3 regions of the Streptomyces glaucus genome follow, and region 3 is predicted to be linked to each of the others. Evidence: riboswitches for the same ligand, from Rfam matches in the RefSeq annotation. Region 3 holds a riboswitch; each other region holds the start of a gene.
The links. Region 3 has a riboswitch for cobalamin ahead of ABD363_RS31050 (energy-coupling factor ABC transporter permease). Riboswitches for the same ligand answer to the same signal wherever they lie in the genome.
Positions count from the first base shown of each region.

Region 1: linked by a shared signal. The riboswitch ahead of ABD363_RS31295 (cobalamin biosynthesis protein) and the one ahead of ABD363_RS31050 (energy-coupling factor ABC transporter permease) in region 3 are both predicted to bind cobalamin.
Region 2: linked by a shared signal. The riboswitch ahead of ABD363_RS13085 (ribonucleoside-diphosphate reductase subunit alpha) and the one ahead of ABD363_RS31050 (energy-coupling factor ABC transporter permease) in region 3 are both predicted to bind cobalamin.

Region 1 covers NZ_BAAATK010000087.1:6,841-13,995, forward strand. The annotation lists gene cobN (cobaltochelatase subunit CobN) at 1-1,553, opposite strand, end outside; gene ABD363_RS31290 (cobyric acid synthase) at 1,550-3,058, opposite strand; gene ABD363_RS31295 (cobalamin biosynthesis protein) at 3,055-4,005, opposite strand; cobalamin riboswitch at 4,133-4,272, opposite strand; gene ABD363_RS31300 (hypothetical protein) at 4,415-4,636, opposite strand; gene ABD363_RS31305 (inorganic phosphate transporter) at 4,670-5,908, opposite strand; gene ABD363_RS31310 (class II aldolase/adducin family protein) at 6,350-7,021, shown strand.
Region 2 covers NZ_BAAATK010000014.1:39,889-47,043, reverse strand. The annotation lists gene ABD363_RS13100 (GlxA family transcriptional regulator) at 1-192, opposite strand, end outside; gene ABD363_RS13090 (ribonucleotide-diphosphate reductase subunit beta) at 437-1,465, opposite strand; gene ABD363_RS13085 (ribonucleoside-diphosphate reductase subunit alpha) at 1,465-3,888, opposite strand; adenosylcobalamin-variant (AdoCbl-variant) riboswitch at 4,021-4,119, opposite strand; gene ABD363_RS13080 (hypothetical protein) at 4,475-4,660, shown strand; gene ABD363_RS13075 (DUF3311 domain-containing protein) at 4,804-5,037, shown strand; gene mctP (monocarboxylate uptake permease MctP) at 5,034-6,674, shown strand.
Region 3 covers NZ_BAAATK010000083.1:513-7,667, forward strand. The annotation lists partial or broken gene ABD363_RS31035 (energy-coupling factor ABC transporter ATP-binding protein) at 1-301, opposite strand, end outside; gene cbiQ (cobalt ECF transporter T component CbiQ) at 298-1,047, opposite strand; gene ABD363_RS31045 (energy-coupling factor ABC transporter substrate-binding protein) at 1,052-1,420, opposite strand; gene ABD363_RS31050 (energy-coupling factor ABC transporter permease) at 1,417-2,106, opposite strand; cobalamin riboswitch at 2,137-2,319, opposite strand; gene ABD363_RS31055 (ABC transporter substrate-binding protein) at 2,523-4,109, shown strand; gene ABD363_RS31060 (ABC transporter permease) at 4,136-5,104, shown strand; gene ABD363_RS31065 (ABC transporter permease) at 5,119-5,997, shown strand; gene ABD363_RS31070 (oligopeptide/dipeptide ABC transporter ATP-binding protein) at 5,994-7,025, shown strand; gene ABD363_RS31075 (ABC transporter ATP-binding protein) at 7,018-7,155, shown strand, end outside.

The DNA.
Region 1 (7,155 bases), on a different contig from region 3:
CCCTTGCCGGGCAGCCACTCCATCGTGCCGTGCTTGCCCATGTGCACGATCGCGTCGGCCCCGAAGCTGTTCTCCAGCCACCGGTAGGCCGCCAGGTAGTGGTGCGAGGGCGGCATGTCCGGGTCGTGGTAGATCGCGATGGGGTTCTCGCCGAAGCCGCGCGGCGGCTGGATCATCACGACGACGTTCTCGAACCGCAGACAGGCGAGGACGATGTCGTCCCCGTCGACGTAGAGCGAGCCCGGCGGCTCGCCCCACGCCTCGGTCATGGCGTCCCTCAGCTCCGGGTCGAGCCGGTCGAACCACGCCCGGTAGTCGGCCAGCGGCACCCGCGCGGGCGCGGCGGCCAGCTGCTCCTCCGTCAGCCACTCGACGTCGTGGCCGCCGGCCTCGATGAGCCGGTGGATCAGCTCGTCGCCGTCGTCGGGATGCCCCTCGACCGTGTACCCGGCGTCTCGCAGCGCGTCCAGCACCCGCACCGCCGAGGCCGGGGTGTCGAGCCCGACCGCGTTGCCGACGCGGGAGTGCTTGGTCGGGTAGGCGGTGAAGACCAGCGCGATCCGCTTCTCGGCGTTCGGCTTGTGCCGCAGCCGGGCGTGGCGCACGGCGATCCCGGCGACGCGCGCGGCCCGCTCCGGGTCGGCGACGTACACGGGCACGTCGTCCGGGCCCTGCTCCTTGAAGGAGAACGGCACGGTGATCAGCCGCCCGTCGAACTCCGGGATGGCGACCTGCATCGCCGCGTCCATGGGGGACAGGGCGGCGTCGGACTCCTCCCAGGCGCTCCGCGACGTGGTCAGGCACAGCCCCTGGAGCACCGGCACGTCCAGCTCGGCCAGCGCCCCGACGTCCCAGGACTCCTCGTCGCCGCCCGCCGAGGCCTGCGAGGCGTGCGTGCCGCCGGCCGCGAGCACGGTGGCGACCAGGGCGTCGGCCCGGCCGAGGAGCTCGTAGAGCCCGGGGTCCGCGCCGCGCAGCGAACCGCAGTACACCGGCAGGGCGTTGGCGCCCCGCGCCTCGATCGCGTCGCACAGGACGTCCACGAAGGCGGTGTTGCCGCTCAGTTCGTGGGCGCGGTAGAAGAGCACGCCGACGGTGGGGCGGCCGTCCCGAAGGGGGCGGGAGCCGTGCACGCCGTACTCGGGCATCTTGTGCGGCGCGGCGAACCCCTCGCCGGTGAGCAGCACGGTGTCCGACAGGAACCGCGCGAGTTCGGCGAGGTTGGCGGGCCCGCCCTCGACGAGGTACTTCAGCGCCTCCGCCACGACCCCGGCCGGCACCGACGACTCGGCCATCAGCTCCGCGTCCGGCACGGCCTCGCCGCCCAGCAGCACGGTCGGGACGCCGGACGCCTTCAGCGCGGCCAGCCCGTCCTCCCAGGCGCGCTTGCCGCCCAGCAGCCGTACGACGGCGACGTCGGCGCCGTCGAGCAGCGCGGGCAGCTCGGCCTCGACGTCCACCCGGGTCGGGTTGCCGATCCGGTAGGGGGCGCCGGAGGCGCGGGCCGCCAGCAGGTCCGTGTCGGCGGTCGACAACAACAACACTGTGCTCATGCGGGCGCTCCCGGTGGAATGAAAGGCAGTCCTTGCGGCGCGCCCGACTCGATGAGCCGCCACAGCGCGTCCGTGTCCGCGTGCTGTTCGATCAGGTCGCCGAGCCGGTCGAGCTGCTCCTCGCGCAGCGCGGCGAACGACGTGTCGGGGGCCGGCACGAAGCGGCGGCCCGCGGCGGCCGCCACCTCGCGCAGGAAGGCCCGGCGGAAACCGTCCGACTCCAGCGAGCCGTGCCAGTGCGTGCCCCAGGTCTGGCCGACCCGGCAGCCGTCCAGGAAGGGCTCGCCGCCGGTGACCTCGGCGACCCCGTGGTGGATCTCGTACCCCTCGACCGGCTCCCCGAGGGCCTCGCCGACGGGCCGGGCGAGGGTCTTCTCGCGGGCGAACCGCACCCGGACGGGCAGCAGGCCGAGTCCGTCGACGTGGCCCCGGCGGCTCTCGACCTCGTCCTCGATGTGCTCGCCGAGCAGCTGGAAGCCGCCGCAGATGCCGAGCACGGGCCGCTGCTCGGCGGCCCTGCGGGTGATCGCCTCCGCCAGTCCCCGCTCCCGCAGCCACTCCAGCGCCCGGACCGTGCCCCGGGTCCCGGGCACCACGACGAGGTCGGCGTCGGCCAGTTCCTCGGGCCGGTCCACGAACCGCACCACGACGCCCGGCTCGGCGGCCAGCGCGTCCACGTCGGTGAAGTTGGACATCAGCGGGACCGCGCAGACGGCGACCCGCAGCACGTCCGCGCCGAGCGGCGGGGCGACGTGCGACTCCCGGACCGGCCCGCGCAGGGAGACCGCCATCCCGTCCTCCTCGTCGATGCCGAGCCCGTGCCGGAACGGCAGGACGCCGTAGGCGCGCCGCCCGGTGAGATCGCGCAGCATGCCGAGGCCGGGCTCCAGCAGCGACACGTCGCCCCGGAACTTGTTGACCAGGAAGCCGGCGACCAGCTCCTGGTCCTCGCGGGAGAGCAGGGCGACGGTCCCGAAGAAGGACGCGAAGACGCCGCCGCGGTCGATGTCGCCGACGACGAGGACGGGCAGGCGGGCGTTGCGGGCGATGCCCATGTTCACGATGTCGGTCCGCCGCAGGTTGATCTCGGCGGGGGAGCCCGCCCCCTCGCAGATCACCGCGTCGTACGCGCCCCGCAGCTCGGCGAGGCAGTCCAGCACCGTCCCCAGCAGCGCCTGCTGCCGCCCGCCGTGGTAGCCGCGGGCGCTCAGCTCGCCCACCGGCCTGCCCAGCAGCACCACCTGGCTGCTGCGCTCGCCGCCCGGCTTGAGCAGCACGGGGTTCATCAGCGCGGTCGGCTCGATCCGGCACGCCTGCGCCTGCATGGCCTGCGCCCGTCCGATCTCGGCGCCCTCGCGCGTCACGAACGAGTTCAGCGACATGTTCTGCGCCTTGAACGGCGCGACCTTCACCCCCTGCCGCACCAGCCACCGGCAGATCCCGGCGGTGACGACGCTCTTGCCGGCGTCGGAGGTGGTGCCGGCGACGAGGAGACCACCGCTCATGACGTCCGTCCCTTCAAGCCGTTGACGAGGAGCCGCGCGGCGGCGCCGACGCCGAGCGCGAGCCAGCCGACGCGCCGCGAGAGCCGTGCGGCCCGTTCGATGTCGGCCACGGCGACGGCCCGTCCGCGCGCGTTGAGCACGGGCCGGTGCTCGACCCGCCCGCCGTAGGAGAGGGTCCCGCCCAGCCGCACGCCGAGCGCCCCCGCGAAGGAGGCCTCCACGGGGCCGGCGTTGGGGCTCGGGTGCCGGGCGGCGTCGGCGCGCCAGGCCCGCAGCGCCCCGCGGGGGTCGTCGCCGGCGACGGCGGCGAGCGCGGCGGTCAGCCGGGCCCCCGGCCATCCGGCGAGGTCGTCCAGGCGCGCGGAGGCCCAGCCGTAGCGCCGGTACCTCGGCGACCGGTGCCCGACCATCGCGTCGAGGGTGTTCACGGCCCGGAACCCGAGCAGCCCCGGCACCCCGGCCACGGCCCCCCACACCAGGGCCCCCACCACGGCGTCGGAGGTGTTCTCGGCGACGGACTCGACGACCGCGCGGGCGATCCCGTCGGCGTCGAGCGCCTGCGGGTCCCGTCCGCACAGGTGCGGCAGCCGTGCCCGGGCCGCCTCGACGTCCCCCGCCTGAAGGGCCCGCCCGATGGTCCGGGCCTCCCGGACCAGCGACGTCCCTCCGACGACGGCCCAGGTGGCGGCGCCGGTGAGCGCGACGGAGGCGGCGGGGCAGGGGCGTACGGCGCGCGCGGCCAGCCCGCCGAGGGCGACGGCGCCGCCGACGCACACGGCGGTGTGCAGCGTGCCCCAGCCGCGGTGGTCCCGCCACAGCACGTGTTCCACGGCGCCCGCGGCCCGCCCGAACACGGCGACCGGATGCCCGCGGCGGGGATCGCCGAGGAGCAGGTCACCGAGGAGGCCGGCGGCGGCGCCGTACGCGAAGACGCGTTCGGCCCGCATCGCTCAGCCGACCGCCGGGCCGGGCCGGGCGTCGCTGGTGAACTCGGAGACCGAGCTGGTGAACCTGGCCGTCCATCGGCAGCCGCGCATGGCGATATGTCCTCACTCAGGGTGTCCGCGCCCTGGTTCGACGAGACCGGCGGTGAGAGTTCCTGGCTCCCGGGGCCGTCTGCCCCGGTCACAGTGGCGGGACCGCGCCGGACTTCCACCGGGCTTCCTCTCCTGCCGCCGTACTGGCCCCGGCAGTCCACCATGGGCTTGGAAGGGCCGTCAACTTGCCGCTGACCTGCGAGGGCGGAGTGTGCTGAGGCCCACAGGGGGAGTGCGCCAAAGCAGCGTGACGCCCCCGGCGCGCGGGCCGTGCGCCGGGGGCGGGGGAGCGGGGGCGTCCCGCCGACGGGACGCGGTCTCAGGCGACGATCAGGTGGATCCCGTACGCCACCGCCGCCGCGCAGGCCGCGAAGCAGGCGTACGCGCCGGTGACCGCGAGGGCCGCGGTGCCGCCCTGCGCGGCGGCCCGCTCGCGGCGGGACAGGCCCGCGATGCCGAGGGTGAACAGGGCCACCAGGGCCACGGTGACCACGAGGCTGACCCCGAAGACGGAGCCGAGAGCCGCCCAGTCGATCTTCATGGTGTTTCTCTTCCTTGTGCCGGGTGCGCGGGCTCAGACGGTGGTGGTGGCCTGCGGGGCCTTCGGCCCGGTGGCCTGCGCCGGGATCGTGGCCGCGAGCTCGTCGGTCACCGTGCCCGCGGGGGGCGGGGTCACCGCGGCCACGGCGGTGGTCACCACGCCGGCCGGCTCCTCGGTGTCGTTGACGTTGGTGTGGTCGACGACCTCGCGCCGGGAGATCTTCCAGATCGCGGCGCTGGAGGCGACCAGGAAGACCGCGACGAGGGCGGTGCCCCAGGCGCCGAAGCCGGTCACGTACTCGGCGAGCGCCCCGACCAGGGCCGCGGCCGGGAGGGTGAGGCCCCAGGCGACGAACATGCGGGTGGCGGTGGACCAGCGGACGATCCCGCCCTTGCGGCCGAGGCCCGCGCCCATCACGGCGCCGGAGACCGAGTGCGTGGTGGAGAGGGAGAAACCGAGGTGGGAGGAGGCCAGGATGACCGTGGCCGCGCTGGTCTGGGCGGCGAAGCCCTGCTGCGGCTGGAGGTCGGTCAGGCCCTTGCCCATGGTGCGGATGATGCGCCAGCCGCCGAGGTAGGTGCCGAGCGCGATGGCCAGGCCGGCGGAGAGGACGACCCACAGGGGCGGGTCGGAGTCGGGGGCGAGGGTGCCGCCGGCGACCAGGGCGAGGGTGATGATGCCCATCGTCTTCTGGGCGTCGTTGGTGCCGTGGGCGAGGGAGACCAGGCCCGCGGAGGCTATCTGGCCGGCGCGGTAGCCCTTGGCGGCGGCCTCGCCGTCGGCCTTCCGGCCGAGCGTGTACGTCAGCCGGGTGGCGAACATCGCCGCGACGCCCGCGACGACCGGGGCGGCGATCGCCGGGATCAGCACCTTGGTGACGAGCACGTCGCCGTGCACCGCGCCGACGCCCGCCGAGGCGACGGTGGCGCCGATCAGACCGCCCATGAGGGCGTGCGAGGAGCTGGAGGGGAGCCCGACCAGCCAGGTCAGCAGATTCCAGAGGATCGCGCCGACCAGTGCGGCGAAGATGACCTCGGGACGGATGCCGGTCTCGTCGACGAGACCCTTGGAGATCGTGTTGGCGACCTCCACGGACAGGAAGGCGCCCACGAGGTTGAGGACGGCGGACATGGCCACCGCGACCTTGGGCTTCAGCGCGCCGGTCGAAATGGTCGTCGCCATCGCGTTCGCGGTGTCGTGGAAACCGTTCGTGAAATCGAACGCGAGTGCGGTTACCACCACAATCGCGAGGATCAGCGAGAAGCTTTCCATTTACCCAGGCAATCGTTCGAGGTCATTGGCTGGTCGACCGTAGATAACCCGGGTGAACGGAAGATGAACTGAGGTGGGATTGGTGGTGACCCCGGCAGGGGGGTGCCGTCCCGTCCGGTCCCGGCGGGCCGTGCCCGGCCTCCGACACCCCCGTGATCCGGCCGTTTTCCGAGGTCAGGAGCGTACCGGGGACCAACGCGGCCGGGCCGGGACCCGCCGGGGAGATCTCGGTCACCCGGCACCGCCGCTGCCCGCACCGCCGCCGTCCTGCCGGGACGCCCGCGGCGGCCGCCCGGCCGGCGGTGTCCTCTGCCGGACGCCCGCCTTCCGGCCTACAGTGGCCCGGTCGTCCCGGCCGGACGGCACGCCCGGCGGGACGGCCGTACCGCCGGACGGCGGGATGAGCGGGGCGCACACGGCGCCCGGGAGGAGACGCGAGGCGTGACGGAACCGGGGGAGAGGCGGGTGCGCGACGAGGAGGCCCGCGCCTGGGCGGCGCTCGTGGCCACGGCCCGCCGCACGGTGTCGGACGGGCTGGTCGTCGGCACCTCCGGCAACGTCTCCGTGCGGGTCGGGGACACGGTCCTGGTCACACCGTCGGGCGTCCCCTACGACCGGCTGACGCCGGACGACGTGACCGGCGTCGGCCTCGACGGCCGGCAGGTGCTCGGCAGCCTCGTCCCGACCAGCGAACTGCCCATGCACCTCGCCGTCTACCGCGCCACCGACGCCCGCGCCGTCGTCCACACCCACGCCGTGCACGCGACGGCCGTCTCGACCCTCCTGCACGAGCTCCCGCCGATCCACTACATGGCCGCCGCGCTCGGCGGCCCCGTCCGGGTCGCCCCGTACGCGCCCTACGGCACCGAGGAGCTGGCCCGGAACGTGCTCAGCGCCCTCCACGGCCGCTCCGGCTGCCTGCTGCAGAACCACGGCACCCTCACCCACGGCGCCACCCTCGACCAGGCCTACGACCGCACCGCCCAACTGGAGTGGATGTGCCGGCTGTGGCTGACCGCCTCCTCGGTCCCGGGCCGGTCCCCGTCGCTGCTGTCGGAGCGGCAGCTGGCGGAGGTGGGGGAGAGGCTGCGGGGGTACGGCCAGAAGGGCTGACCGCCGCCCGCCGCCGTCCCGCCCGCGCCTCGTGCCCCGCCCTCCGGCCACGGCGCCCCGGCCCCGGGACGCCGCCCGGACCCGCCCCCTCCGGCCCCGCCCGCGGCCGCCGCCCCCGGTCCGCGCGGCCGCCC
Region 2 (7,155 bases), on a different contig from region 3:
CTCCAGGCCGTGCTCGGTGTGCAGGGCGAAGCCCGCGTTGGTGCGCAGCACCGGGCCGTCGGCCGAGGCGACGGCGAAGTCGTACACGGGCAGCCCGTCGTCGCTGCGGTCGGTGCCGAACACCTCGCACAGGACGCCCAGTTCGAAGGGGTTCACGCCGTCGAGGACGACGGCGGCCACGTTCCGCAACATGCTGCCAGTGTGCCCCGCGCGTGGCAGTAATTCGAGGGGGTGCGGCAGTTCTGCCACTGTCGGTAAGGGGCATCCGGCGTGACAGTGGTGTCATGACTGCGGCACAGACAGAAGCACTGACCGGAATGCTGACCGTGCTGGGGATCCTCGTCCTGCTGGTCCTCCCCTCCGTGGTCGGCATCGTCCGCGACCGGCGCATCGACCGTCGGATCAGGGAGGCCCAGGCGAGGCACGAGAGGAGTGATCAGAAGTCCTCGTCCAGGTCGACGGCGCCCTCCACCGCGACCTGGTACGCCGACGGACGCCGCTCGAAGAAGTTGGTCAGCTCCTGAACGCCCTGCAGCTCCAGGAAGGAGAAGGGGTTCTCGGAGCCGTACACCGGGGCGAAGCCGAGGCGCGTCAGACGCTGGTCGGCGACGCACTCCAGGTACTGCCGCATCGAGTCGGTGTTCATCCCCGGGAGGCCGTCACCGCACAGGTCGCGCGCGAACTGCAGCTCGGCCTCGACGGCCTCCCGCAGCATGCCGGTGACCTGCTCCCGGAGCCGGTCGTCGAAGAGGTCCGGCTCCTCCTCGCGGACGGTGTCGACCACGTCGAAGGCGAAGGACATGTGCATGGTCTCGTCGCGGAAGACCCAGTTGGTGCCGGTGGCCAGGCCGTGCAGCAGGCCCCGGCTGCGGAACCAGTAGACGTAGGCGAAGGCGCCGTAGAAGAACAGGCCCTCGATGCACGCGGCGAAACAGATGAGGTTGAGGAGGAAACGGCGGCGGTCGGCCCTGGTCTCCAGCCGGTCGATCTCCTCCACCGAGTCCATCCACCGGAAGCAGAAGTCGGCCTTCTCGCGGATGGACGGGATGTTCTCCACCGCGGCGAAGGCGGCGGCCCGGTCGTCCGGGTCGGGCAGGTAGGTGTCCAGCAGCGTCAGGTAGAACTGGACGTGGACGGCCTCCTCGAAGAGCTGGCGGGAGAGGTAGAGCCGCGCCTCGGGCGAGTTGATGTGCTTGTAGAGGGTCAGCACCAGGTTGTTCGCCACGATCGAGTCGCCCGTCGCGAAGAAGGCCACGAGCCGGCCGATGAGGTGCTGCTCGCCGGGGGACAGCTTCGCGAGGTCGGCCACGTCCGAGTGGAGGTCGACCTCCTCCACGGTCCAGGTGTTCCTGATGGCGTCCCGGTAGCGCTCGTAGAAGCCGGGGTAGCGCATGGGGCGCAGGGTCAGCTCGAAGCCCGGGTCCAGCAGGTTCCGGTTGCGGGCGGTGGGGGTGGCGGCGGTCATCACTGGCAGGCCTCGCAGGACTCGGGGTTCTCAAGGGAGCAGGCGACGGCCTCTTCGGAGGTCGCCTGCCGGGCGGGGGCGGGGGCGGGGGCGGGGGCGGTGGCCCGGGCCGCGCGGGCGATCCTCGTCGCCGGGCGCGAGCGCAGGTAGTACGTCGTCTTCAGCCCGGACTTCCAGGCGTAGGCGTACATCGAGGAGAGCTTGCCGATGGTCGGCGTCTCCAGGAACAGGTTCAGCGACTGGGACTGGTCGAGGAACGGGGTGCGGGCGGCGGCCATGTCGATCAGACCGCGCTGCGGGATCTCCCACGCCGTGCGGTACAGCCGCCGCACCTCCTCGGGGATCCAGGAGAAGCCCTGCACGGAGCCGTTCGCCTCGCGCAGCGCCTCCCGGGTGCGGGCGTCCCACACGCCGAGCCGCTTCAGGTCCTCGACCAGGTAGGAGTTGACCTGGAGGAACTCGCCGGAGAGCGTCTCGCGCTTGAACAGGTTGGACACCTGCGGCTCGACGCACTCGTGGACGCCCGCGATGGAGGCGATGGTCGCGGTCGGGGCGATGGCCAGGAGCAGGGAGTTGCGCAGGCCGACGGCGGCGATCCGCTCCCGCAGCGCCGCCCAGCGCTCCGGCCAGGCCAGGTCGGTGTCGTAGTGGTCGGGGTGCAGGACGCCCCGGGCGGTACGGGTCTTCTCCCAGGCCGGGAACGGGCCGACGGGGGTCCCCCCTGTGCCGGAGCCTGCCGCGGATGCCCGGGGGCGCTCGGCGAGGTCGGCGGAGGCCTCGTACGCGGCGAGCATGATCCGCTCGGCGATCCGCGTGGACAGCCGCCGGGCCTCGGGCGAGTCGAAGGGCAGGCGCAGCTTGAAGAAGACGTCCTGCAGGCCCATCACGCCCAGGCCGACCGGGCGCCAGCGGGCGTTGGAGCGGGCGGCCTGTCCGGTCGGGTAGAAGTTGATGTCCACGACCCGGTCGAGGAAGGTGACGGCCGTGCGGACGGCGGCGTCCAGCCGTTCCCAGTCGATGTCGTGCGCGGCCGGGGCGACGAAGGCGCCGAGGTTGACCGACCCCAGGTTGCAGACGGCCGTCTCGCCGTCGCTGGTGACCTCCAGGATCTCCGTGCAGAGGTTGGAGGAGTGGATGACGTGGCCCGGCTCGGCGGTCTGGTTGGCGGTGCGGTTGGCGGTGTCCTTGAAGGTCATCCAGCCGTTGCCGGTCTGGGCGAGGGTGCGCATCATCCGGCCGTACAGCTCGCGGGCGGGGAGGGTCTTGCGCGCCAGTCCCGCGGCCTCCGCCTCACGGTACGCCGCGTCGAACTCCTCGCCCCACAGGTCGACCAGCTCGGGCACGTCGGAGGGGGAGAACAGCGACCACGGCTCGTCGGCGTCCACCCGGCGCATGAACTCGTCCGGCACCCAGTGCGCGAGGTTCAGATGGTGGGTGCGGCGCGCGTCCTCGCCGGTGTTGTCGCGCAGCTCCAGGAACTCCTCGATGTCGGAGTGCCAGGTCTCCAGGTAGACCGCGGCCGCGCCCTTGCGCCGGCCGCCCTGGTTCACGGCCGCCACGGAGGCGTCCAGGGTCTTCAGGAACGGGACGATGCCGTTGGAGTGCCCGTTGGTGCCGCGGATCAGCGCACCGCGGGAGCGGACGCGGGAGTAGGACAGGCCGATGCCGCCGGCGTGCTTGGACAGGCGCGCGACCTGGTGGTAGCGGTCGTAGATCGAGTCCAGCTCGTCGCGCGGGGAGTCCAGCAGGTAGCAGGACGACATCTGCGGGTGCCGGGTGCCGGAGTTGAACAGGGTGGGGGAGGACGGAAGGTAGTCGAGGCGGCTCATGAGCCCGTAGAGCGCCGCGACCTCGTCGACCGAGCGGGGCCCGTCGTCCTCCGCGAGCCCCGCGGCGACGCGCAGCAGGAAGTGCTGGGGCGTCTCGATGACCTTGCGGGTGATCGGGTGGCGCAGCAGATAGCGGCTGTGGAGCGTGCGCAGGCCGAAGTAGCCGAAGCGGTCGTCGGCGGCCGGGTCGATCAGCGCGTCGAGCCGGCCGGCGTGCAGCCGCACGAACTCCGCCGTGCGGTCGCAGATCAGTCCTTCGCGGTGGCCCGCGGCGACGGACCCGGTGAAGGACGTGACGCCCTGGGAGGCGGCCTCCGCGCGAAGGGTCAGGGTGAGGAGGCGGGCGGCCAGCCGGGAGTAGGCGGGGTCCTCGGCGATCAGGCCGGCGGCCGCCTCGGTGGCGAGGCCGCGCAGCTCCGCCTCGTCCGCACGGGCGGAGCGGCCGCGCAGCGCCGCGGCGGCGACCCGGCCGGGGTCGGTGTCGGGGAGGTCGGCGGTCAGCTCCGTCAGGGTCCGCAGCAGCGCGGCTCCGGGGCCGTCGCTCTCCTCGGCCGCCGGGGGCGCTGAAGCCGGGTCGGCTGGCGCGATGGTCACGTGGGGTTCTCCCTCGCTCGGCACGGGGCCTCGGCGAGGGCAGGGGGCAGCACGAGCGCGCAGGGCGTCGCGTCCGCCGGCCCATTCCACGAGGCCCGGACGTCAGGCACGCCGGCCGGACGGCCGGGTGCGCTGTCGGCAGGTACTCGGACTGGACAGGCGTGCGGATGCACGCGGACACACCGTTGCGGGACAGTTCCGGATTCGCACCGGATTCCCCTGCGGCGACAGCGAGCATGAGCATACATCTTGTGTCGGGGCGCGGAAGTGCCCCCAGATGTTGTGTTGCTCCGGTGTCGGAGCGCCGGTGCGGGGCGTTACGGCTGCTGCCGGGCCGCGGCGGCGGCCGGGGTCCGCGCCCGTGCCGCCGGCCCTCGTCCGCGTACCGGTGACCGGCCGACGGGCGGGTCTGTGACCGGAACTCTGCGCTTGCGGTAACGGCCCGCGATGAAAGCGGAATGGAGGCTTCCTGTCGTCTCCGAGGGCTCCTTCGGGCGGGAGACGTCCGTGCCGGTCCGGCGGGCGGTGACGCCGGTGCCCGCGCCGGCGGTGCTCGCCTGCGGGGGTCGAGCCCGGGCTCGCACCGGTGCTGTCGCAGGTGGTGCTCAGCCTCGGCATCCCCTTCGCGCTGCGGCCGCTGGTCCTCCTCACCTCCCGCGAGCGGCTGATGGATCCGCTCGCCAACCGGCGGCCGACCACCGTGGCCGCCTCCGTCGCGGCGACGTCCGCCACCGGGCTCGACGCCGCACTGCTGGTCCCGATCTTCTCCTGAGACATGACTACCGGAGGAAGGAGGGAAGGCTGTATTTTCCGGCCGTTTCCCGAACTCGGTCCCTTCCGGACCGTGTTCACCGGTGCGAACGCTGTCCGACGCACCCGACCGACCCACATGTCCACGTCACAGAAAGAACCGCCTTGCAGAAAACCGAGACCGAGGACGCACACGGTGCCGGCACCCCCCGTCACCGCAGTGCCTGGAACCACCTCCTGTGGATCCCGATCGTCCTTCCCCTGCTGACTTTTGTGTTCAACCACGACGGGCCGCGCGTGTTCGGCTTCCCGTTCTTCTACTGGTTCCAGCTCCTGTGCGCCGTGCTCAGCATGGTCACCATCGCGCTGGTCCGCCGGCTCACCGGGAGGGACCGATGAGCGACCACATCACCGAGATCGTCGTCTTCTCGCTGCTGTTCCTGCTGGTCAGCGTGATGGGATTCGTGGCCGCCCGCTGGCAGCGCGCCGAGCACCTGGAGAGCCTGGACGAGTGGGGCCTGGGCGGCCGCGGGTTCGGCAGCTGGATCACCTGGTTCCTGATCGGCGGCGACCTCTACACCGCGTACACCTTCGTCGCGATCCCCGCTCTGATGTTCGGCGCCGGCGCGATGGGCTTCTACGCGATGCCGTACACCGTGGTGGTCTACCCGCTGGTGTTCGTCGTCCTGCTGCGCCTGTGGTCGGTCTCCCAGCGGCACGGCCTGGTCACCCCGGCCGACTTCGTCCGGGTCCGGCACGGTTCGCGCCTCCTGGCGCTGCTGGTCGCGATCACCGGCATCGTGGCCACCATGCCGTACATCGCGCTCCAGCTGGTGGGCATCGAGGCGGTGCTGCGCACCATGGGGATCACCGGCCACTGGCCGATCTTCGCGGCCTTCGCGATCCTCGCCGCGTACACCTACCACGCGGGTCTGCGGGCGCCGGCGCTGATCGCGTTCGTCAAGGACATCCTGATCTACATAGTGATCATCATCGCGGTGCTGTACATCCCGCCCAAGCTCGGCGGCTGGGGCGACATCTTCGCCGCCGCGGACGAGAAGTTCGCCGAGACCCCCGCCCCCGGCGACGGCACCCTGCTCAACGCCGGCAACCAGCTCCAGTACATCACCCTGGCACTGGGCTCGGCCATCGCGCTCTTCCTGTACCCGCACATGATCACCGGCACGCTGGCCGCGCGCAGCCGGGACACCATCAAGAAGAACATGGCCGCGCTGCCCGTCTACAGCGTGCTCCTCGGCCTGATCGCGCTGCTCGGCTACATGGCGATCGCCGCCGGGATCACCCCGCTGAGCGGCGAGAACGGCAAGCCGAACGCCAACACCGTCGTGCCGCAGCTCTTCGACAGCCAGTTCCCCGACTGGTTCGCCGGGGTCGCCTACGCGGCGGTCGGCATCGGCGCGCTGGTGCCGGCGGCGATCATGTCGATCGGCGCGGCCAACCTCTTCACCCGCAACATCTACCGGGAATTCTTCCGTCCGGACGCCGACGAGGCGACCGAGGCGAAGGTCTCCAAACTGGTGTCCCTGCTGGTGAAGGTGGGGGCGGTCCTGGTGATCGTCTCGCTGGACCCGCAGTTCTCCGTCGACCTCCAGCTCATCGGCGGCGTGCTGATCCTCCAGACGCTGCCCGCCGTGGGCTTCGGGCTCTACACCCGCTGGTTCCACCGGCACGGCCTGGTCGCGGGCCTGCTCGCGGGGCTGCTCGCCGGTGTCGTGCTGCTCTACAACATCCCCAATCCGGCCACCGGCAAGGAGCACTTCGGCGGATCGGCCTTCCCGCTGTCCGACTTCGGCCTGGACACGGACGTCACGATGTACGCCGGGCTGATCGCGCTCGCCGTCAACATCGTCGTCACGGCCGTGGGCACGCTGCTGGCCCGGGCCGCCGGTGCGCAGGAGGGCACGGACCTGACCCGCCCCGAGGACTACTTCTCCGACGCGCAGGACAAGCCGTCCCCGGTCGTCGAGGCGCCGGCGGAGGGAACGGCGGGCGAGGGAGCGGCCCGGGTGCCCTGAAGCGGACCGGGCCGCGGATGATGCCGAGGGAGGGCCATGAAGGACCGTCTTGTACGACGCGCGCTGCGGCGGCTCGCGTGGATCTGCGTGTTCTGCCTGGTGGTCGGCTGCCTCGGCATCGCCCTGCGGGTCTCGTCCGGCCGGAGCCCGGGGTGGGAGTTCCCGCTGTGCGCCGGGCTCTCCCTCGCGGTCCTGGCCGCGGTCGCCGGCGTCTTCCGGCGTGCCGCCCGGTTCCCCGGACGCGGCTGCGGCGGCACGGGGGCGCCCGGCGGCAGAGCCTGGGCGGGGTGTTTCCGGGACGCCCGGCGCCTCCTCCCGCCGGGCCGGGCGAAGGCCCGGGTACGGGGTCCCGTACGGGGCCGTCCGCCCGGCGCTTCCCGGTCCGCGGCGGGGGACCCCCGGAGCGCGCACCGGACGCCGCGGGGCCGCCCCCGGGGCGGACGGGGAAGGCGACGGGCAGGCGCCCTGGCCGGGCGCGCCA
Region 3 (7,155 bases):
CGGCGAACAGCTGGTCGTCCGGGTCCTGGACGACCAGCTGGACGGTCGTGCGCAGCCGCGTCAGGCCCTTGCGGTCGTAGGCGACCGGCCGCCCCTCGACGACCAGTTCGCCGGTGTGCGGCCGCAGTCCGCCGCTGAGCAGCCGCATCAGGGTGGTCTTGCCGCTGCCGTTGCGGCCGAGCAGGGCGAGCGCGCGCCCTTCGCGTATCTCGAAGTCGAGGCCGCTGAGCACGGCCGGGCCGTCCTCGTACGCGAAGGACGCGCCCCGCAGGGCGACCAGCACGCGGTCGAAGTCGCTCATGACAGCGGCCTTTCCAGGACGAGGCCGAGGGCGGTCAGAGCCGCCAGCAGCGCGATGCCGGCGCCCACGAAGCGGACGGAGACACGGGCCTCGGGCACCAGGACGCGCAGGGTGCCGTCGTAACCGCGTCCGGCCAGACCGTCCTGGAGGCGGGCCGCCCGGTCGAAGGCCCGGACGAACGCGGTGGCGCCGAGCCCGCCCAGGGACCGCCAGGCGGCGGCCCGGGTGGTGTGCCCGAGCCGTGCGGCCTGCGCCTGCCGGACGCGGCGCACGGAGTCCAGGAGCAGGAAGCTCATCCGGTACGTCACCAGCGCGACGTCCACGACCGGTGCCGGCACCCCGGCCCCGGCCAGGCGGGGCAGCAGGTCGGACATCGGGGTGGTGAAGGCGAACAGGAGCACGCCGAGGGAGGCGGCCGAGGTGCGCAGCAGCAGTTCCCCGGCGCGGACCGGCCCGTCCCCGGCCAGGGTCACGAACCCGCCGGGCCCGCCGACCCGGACGAGCAGGGGGAGCGCGCCCGTGACGCAGAAACCCAGCGGCAGCCGGTAGGCGCGCCACAGCCGGCGGCCGGGCACGCCCGCCGGGCCCAGCAGCAGCGCCAGCGCCGCCGCCAGCACCAGGGCCGCGCCCGGCCAGGGCGGCAGCGAGATCGCGAGCACGGTGAGGCCCAGCCCGAGCACGGCCTTGTCCAGGGGGTGGCGGCGGCGCCAGCGGCTGCCGTGCGCCGCCGCGTCGATCGGCAGCACGGGGTCAGGCTCCTCCTCCGGCGGCGGATCCGCCGGCACCGCTCCGCGGATCCGCGGCCTCCCGGGCCAGGGCCCGCGCCTCGCCCTGGCGCCGCCCCCGGCGCAGGCCGAAGTAGTAGGCGAGGACGCCCGCTCCGAGAGCCGCCTGGAGGGCGAACAGCGCCGACTCGACCTCACCGGAGGGCGGTTCGTACAGGGGCGAGAACCACGGTTCGTAGTCCGGCCGGATCTCGGTGACGGCGGTCTCCGCCTCGGCGTCGGCGCCCGCGAACGGCTGCTCCTTGTGGTCGCCGAGCCCGAGGAGCAGCGGCAGCGCCGCGAGCGCCGCCACGGCGAGCAGCAGCAGGGTGTTGATCCTCGCGTTCCGGCTCACCGGGCCACCGCCCCGGTCCCCGCGCCGGCCGGCAGCACCCCGAGCCGGGTCAGCTCGCCCTTGCTGGACTGCGTCAGCAGGCGCATCACCAGAACCGTCAGGAGCCCCTCGCTGACCGCGAGCGGGATCTGCGTGACGGCGAAGACGGAGCCGAACTTGCCGAGCGAGCCCAGGAATCCGCTGCCCGGGTCGGGGAAGGCGAGCGCGAGCTGCACGCTGGTGACGCAGTAGGTGGACAGGTCGGCGACGAACGCGCCGCAGAACACCGCGACCATCAGCGGCGCGGCGCAGCGCCGCAGCAGCCGGTAGACGCCGTACCCGGCCCAGGGCCCGGCGATGGCCATGGAGAAGACGTTGGCGCCGAGCGTGGTCAGGCCGCCGTGCGCGAGCAGCAGCGCCTGGAAGAGCAGCGTGATGGTGCCCAGCACCGCCACGACCGGCGGCCGGAACAGGATCGCGCCCAGCCCCGTGCCGGTGGGGTGCGAACAACTCCCGGTCACCGAGGGCAGTTTCAGGGCGGACAGGACGAACGTGAACGCCCCCGCGGCGCCGAGGAGCAGAGTGCTCTCGGGGTGCTCCCTGACCTCACGGGTGAGCGACCGTACTCCGTGGACGACGAACGGCGCCGACGCGACGCCCCAGGCGACCGCGTGCGCCGGGGGAAGGAACCCCTCGGCTATGTGCATGGCTCGGCAGACCCTCTCCAGCACCTCGTGGATGGTTGACGCGCCTTGGCCGGTCTCCTGGCTGACGGGTACCACCGCCCGTGCTCCGCCTTCCCGGGTCCGAGGACCCAGTGGCTGCCCGTGAGGGCCGGAGCCGGACTTCCCGATCACAGTGGCGAGGGCCGCACCGGTGTCACACCGGATTTCCCGTGCACCAAGGCGTGGTGATAGTAGTGCCCGCACCCGGTCGGTGACAAGCCGCGACCAGGGGCGCGAAGGCGGCGCCCGGCACCTCGCGGCGGCCCGCGCCCGCGCCGCCGCCCCCGCGGGACGCACGCCTGCCGCCCCGGGGGCGTGTGCCGGTCCCGGTCCCCGCGCACCCGCCAGCTGCAATTAATATGCAACAACCTGTCATCGGCAGTAAGGGCGTGAGGCGTATGGGGACGCGGCGGATACGAGGCACCGTCGTCGCGGCGGCGATGGTCACCGGGATGGCCGGGTGCTCGGCACCCGGCGGTGGTGAGGCGGCCGGCGGGTCCGCCGACTCCGTGGTGATCGGGGTCGCCTCGGAGCCGGACACCCTCAGCCCGCTGCTCGGCTACGGCAAGGACGGGAACTCCAAGATCTTCGACGGCCTGCTCGCCCGCGACGCCGGCCTGCGGCTGAGACCCGCGCTGGCGAAGGCGCTGCCCGAGGTCGGCGACGGCGGCCGCACGTACACCTACACCCTGCGCGAGGGCGTGAAGTTCAGCGACGGCGAGCCGCTGACCTCCGCCGACGTCGTGTTCACCTACCGCACCATCCTGGACGGGAAGACCAACAACAGCTCCCGCAGCGAACTGGACGCCGTCAAGGAGGTGCGGGCGGACGGCGACGACAGGGTCGTCTTCACGCTGAAGTACCCGTACGCGCCCTTCGCCGGACGCACGGTGCTGCCGATCGTCCCCGAGCACATCGCCGGGAAGCAGGACCCCAACACCGGTTCCTTCAACACCAGGCCCGTCGGCACCGGCCCCTACGTCCTGGCCGACTGGCGCAAGGGCGAGAAGCTCACCTTCAAGGCCAACCCGCATTACTGGGGCGGCACACCGAAGGTGAGGACGGTCACCATGGCGATCGTCGAGGACGACGACGTGCGCGCCACCCGGCTGCGCTCCGGCGACCTGGACGGCGCGGTCCTCCCGCCCAACCTCGCCGCCGCCTTCGACGACGACGCGAACAGGAAGGTCCACGAGGCGCGGTCCTACGACTTCCGCGCCGTCACCCTCCCCACGGCCGGCGAGGTCACCGGCGACCGCGCGATCCGCCGCGCCCTGGACGCCGCCGTGGACCGCGAGGCCATGGTGGACAAGATCCTCGACGGGGCCGGCCGCCCCGCGTACGGGCCGCTGCCCGAGGACGACCCCTGGTTCGCCGAGGGCGTCGAACGCTCCCGGGACCTCGGCAGGGCCAGGCGGATCCTGGACGAGGCGGGCTGGAAGGCCGGAGCGGACGGCATCCGCGTCAAGGACGGCCGGCGGGCCGCGTTCACCCTGCTCTACCCCTCGGGCGACAAGGTCCGCCAGGACCACGCCCTCGCCTACGCCTCCGACGCCAAGAAGGCCGGCATCGACGTGACGGTCGAGAGCGCCACCTGGGAGGTCATCGAGCCGCGGATGCACCGGGACGCGGTCCTCGCGGGCTTCGGCAGCACCGGCGACCCCGACTTCGGGCTCTACACCATGCTGCACTCCTCCCTCGCCGGCGACGGCTTCAACAACATGGCCCACTACGACAACCCGGCGGTGGACCGGGCCCTCGACACCGGCCGCCGCAGCCAGGACCCGGCCGCCCGCGAGGCCGCCTACGACACGCTCCAGCGCGAGCTGGTGAAGGACCCCGGGTACACGTTCCTCACCCACATCGACCACGTCTACGTGCTCGCCGACCGCTGGGACGGCCTGACCACGCAGGTCGAGCCGCACGAGCACGGCTTCGCCAGCGGCCCCTGGTGGAACCTCGAGGACTGGCGGCCGAAGAAGTGACCCGGACGTCCCTGCCCTGGGGAGCGATGGCCCGCCTGGCGGGACGGCGGGCCCTGTTCGCCGTCCCCGTCCTGCTCGTCGTCACCTTCGGCGTGTTCGCGATCGCCGCCGCCTCCCCCTTCGACCCCGTCAAGGCCTACGCCGGCACCGCCGCCCTCGGCGCCGACCAGGACACCCTGGACCGGCTGCGGGCCAACCTGGGCGTGGACCAGCCCTTCACCGTGCGCTGGTGGCGGTGGCTGACCTCCGCGCTCGGCGGCGACCTGGGCCACTCCAGCGTGATGCGGCAGCCGGTGACCCAGGTGATCGGCGAACGCCTGGTGTGGTCGACGCTGCTGTGCGCGGTCGCGTTCGCCGCCGCCGTCCTGGCCGGCACGCTGCTCGGGGTGCTGGCGGCCCGCCGCCCCGGATCCGTGCTCGACCGGGCCGTCACCTCGCTCGCCTACGGACTGGAGGCCGCGCCGGTCTTCTGGATCGCGCTGCTCGCCGTCTGGCTGTTCGCCCTCCGGGCGGGCGTGCTCCCGGCCGGAGGGCTGACGGACACGGCCAGCGAACAGGTCACCCCCGGCCAGGTCGCGCGGCACCTCGTGCTGCCCGCCGGCGTGCTCGCCGTCTCCCAGCTCCCGTGGTTCACCCTCTACGTCCGCCAGGGCGTCGGCGACGCGCTGGCGGAGGACCCCGTACGCGGCGCCCGCGCCCGCGGCCTGAGCGAACGCACCGTCCTGCTCGGCCACGCCCTGCGCTCCGGCCTGCTGCCCGTCCTCACCCTCGTCGGCTCCCGCGTCCCCGAACTCATCACCGGCGCCCTGCTGGTGGAGAGCGTGTTCAGCTGGCCCGGCATCGCCGCGGCCACGGTGGAGGCGGCCACCGCCGTCGACTTCCCGCTGCTCGCCGCGCTGACCACCCTCGCCACCGTCGCCGTCCTCGTCGGCAACCTGCTCGCGGACCTGCTCTACGGACTCTTCGACCCGAGGGTGACGCTTCATGAGATGTGACACCGGTGATTCCCATGGCTGAAGCCGTACGCGAACCCGCGTGGCGGTCGCACGGCACCGACCGCCGCCCCACCCGAGCCCTGCGGGTACGCGTCTGCGCCGCGCTGCTGGCCGCGACCGCCCTCGCCGTCCTGCTCGTGCCACCGCTGGTCCAGCTCGACCAGCAGGCCGTCGACCTGGCCGCCAAGCTGCGACCGCCGTCCTGGGCGCACCCCTTCGGCACCGACGACGTCGGCCGCGACCTGCTGCTGCGCTGCGTCTACGGCCTGCGGGTCTCCCTGCTCGTCGGCGTCGCGGCCGCCCTCGCGGCGACCGTCGTCGGCACCGCCGTGGGCGCCACCGCCGGAGCGCTGGGCGGCTGGGCCGACCGCGCGGTGATGCGGCTGGTCGACACGGTCTCGTCCGTGCCGCACCTGCTGCTCGGCATCTTCGTCGTCGCCATGTTCCGGCCCGGCGTCTGGCCGGTGGTGGTCTCGGTCGCGCTCACCCACTGGCTGTCGACCGCGCGGATCGTGCGCGCCGAGGTGCTCTCCCTGCGCGCCCGCCCGTACATCGACGCCGCCGTCTCCGGCGGCGCCTCCCGGTGGCGGGTGACGGTACGGCACCTGCTGCCCGGTGTGCTGCCGCAGGCCGCGCTGGCCGCCGTCCTGATGGTGCCGCACGCCATGTGGCACGAGTCGGCGCTGTCCTTCCTGGGGCTCGGACTGCCCACCCACACGGCCAGCCTCGGCACCCTCATCCAGAGCGCGCGGGGCTCCCTGCTCGCCGGGCAGTGGTGGCCGACCCTGTTCCCCGGCCTGTTCATCATCGTCCCGACCCTCGCCATCGCCGGTCTCGCCGGGGCCTGGCGGGAGCGGATCAACCCCCGCCGCCGATCGGAGCTCATGCTGTGACCGAGTCGACCCCCGTGCTGTCGGTGCGCGGCCTGTCGGTGCGCTTCCTCATGCCGGGCGGGCGCCGCGTCCACGCGGTGACCGACGCGCACTTCGACGTGGCGGCCGGCGAGTGCCTGGCCCTGATCGGCGAGAGCGGCTGCGGCAAGTCCGTCCTCGCCTCCGCCCTCCTCGGCCTGCTCCCCGCCAACGCGCAGACCGCGGGCGAGGCGCTCCTCGGCGACCTCGACCTGCTCGCGGCCGACGAGCGGACCCTCGCCCGCACGGTCCGGGGCCGCCTGATCGGCCTCGTCCCGCAGAGCCCCGCCGCCCACCTCACCCCCGTGCGCACCGTCCGCTCCCAGCTGGAGGAGACGGTCGCCGCGCTGACCGGGACCCGGGGACGCGCCGCCCTGCGCGCCGCCGCCCAGGCGGCCGCCGAACGGGCCGCGTTCCCCGCGGACCACCTCGACCGGCACCCGCACGAACTGTCCGGCGGCCTCGCCCAGCGCGCCGCCCTCGCCCTCGCCCTGGCCGGGGACGCGCCCCTGCTGCTGGCCGACGAACCGACCACCGGACTCGACCGCGACCTGGTGGACCGCACGGTCGACGAACTGCGGCGCCACGTCGACGCCCCCGCCGCCCCCGGTGCCGCGCACGGCACCGGACGGGCCCTGCTGATGATCACCCACGACCTGGCCGCGGCCGAACGCGTCGCCGACCGGATCGCCGTCATGTACGCCGGCCGCATCGTCGAACTGGCCGACGCCGCCGCCTTCTTCGGCGCCCCCGGCCCGCGCCACCCCTACAGCCGCGGCCTCCTGCAGGCCCTGCCGGACCGGGCCTTCGCCCCCATCCCCGGCCTGCCCCCCGAACTCGGCGACCTCCCCGACGGCTGCGCCTTCGCCGCCCGCTGCGACCGGGCCACGGACGCCTGCGCCGTCCCCCCGGCGACGACCGGCGAGGTCGCCTGCCACCATCCGCTCCCGGCCCCCGGCCGGAAGCAGCCCCGCCCCGCCCCGCCCGCACCGGAGGACATCCGTGCTTGAACTGCGCGCCATCACCGCCGGATACGACCGGCGCGCCCCCGTGGTGCGGGACGTCTCGCTGACCGTCGCGCCCGGCGAGGCCGTCGGCCTGCTCGGCCCCAGCGGCTGTGGCAAATCCACCCTCGCCCGC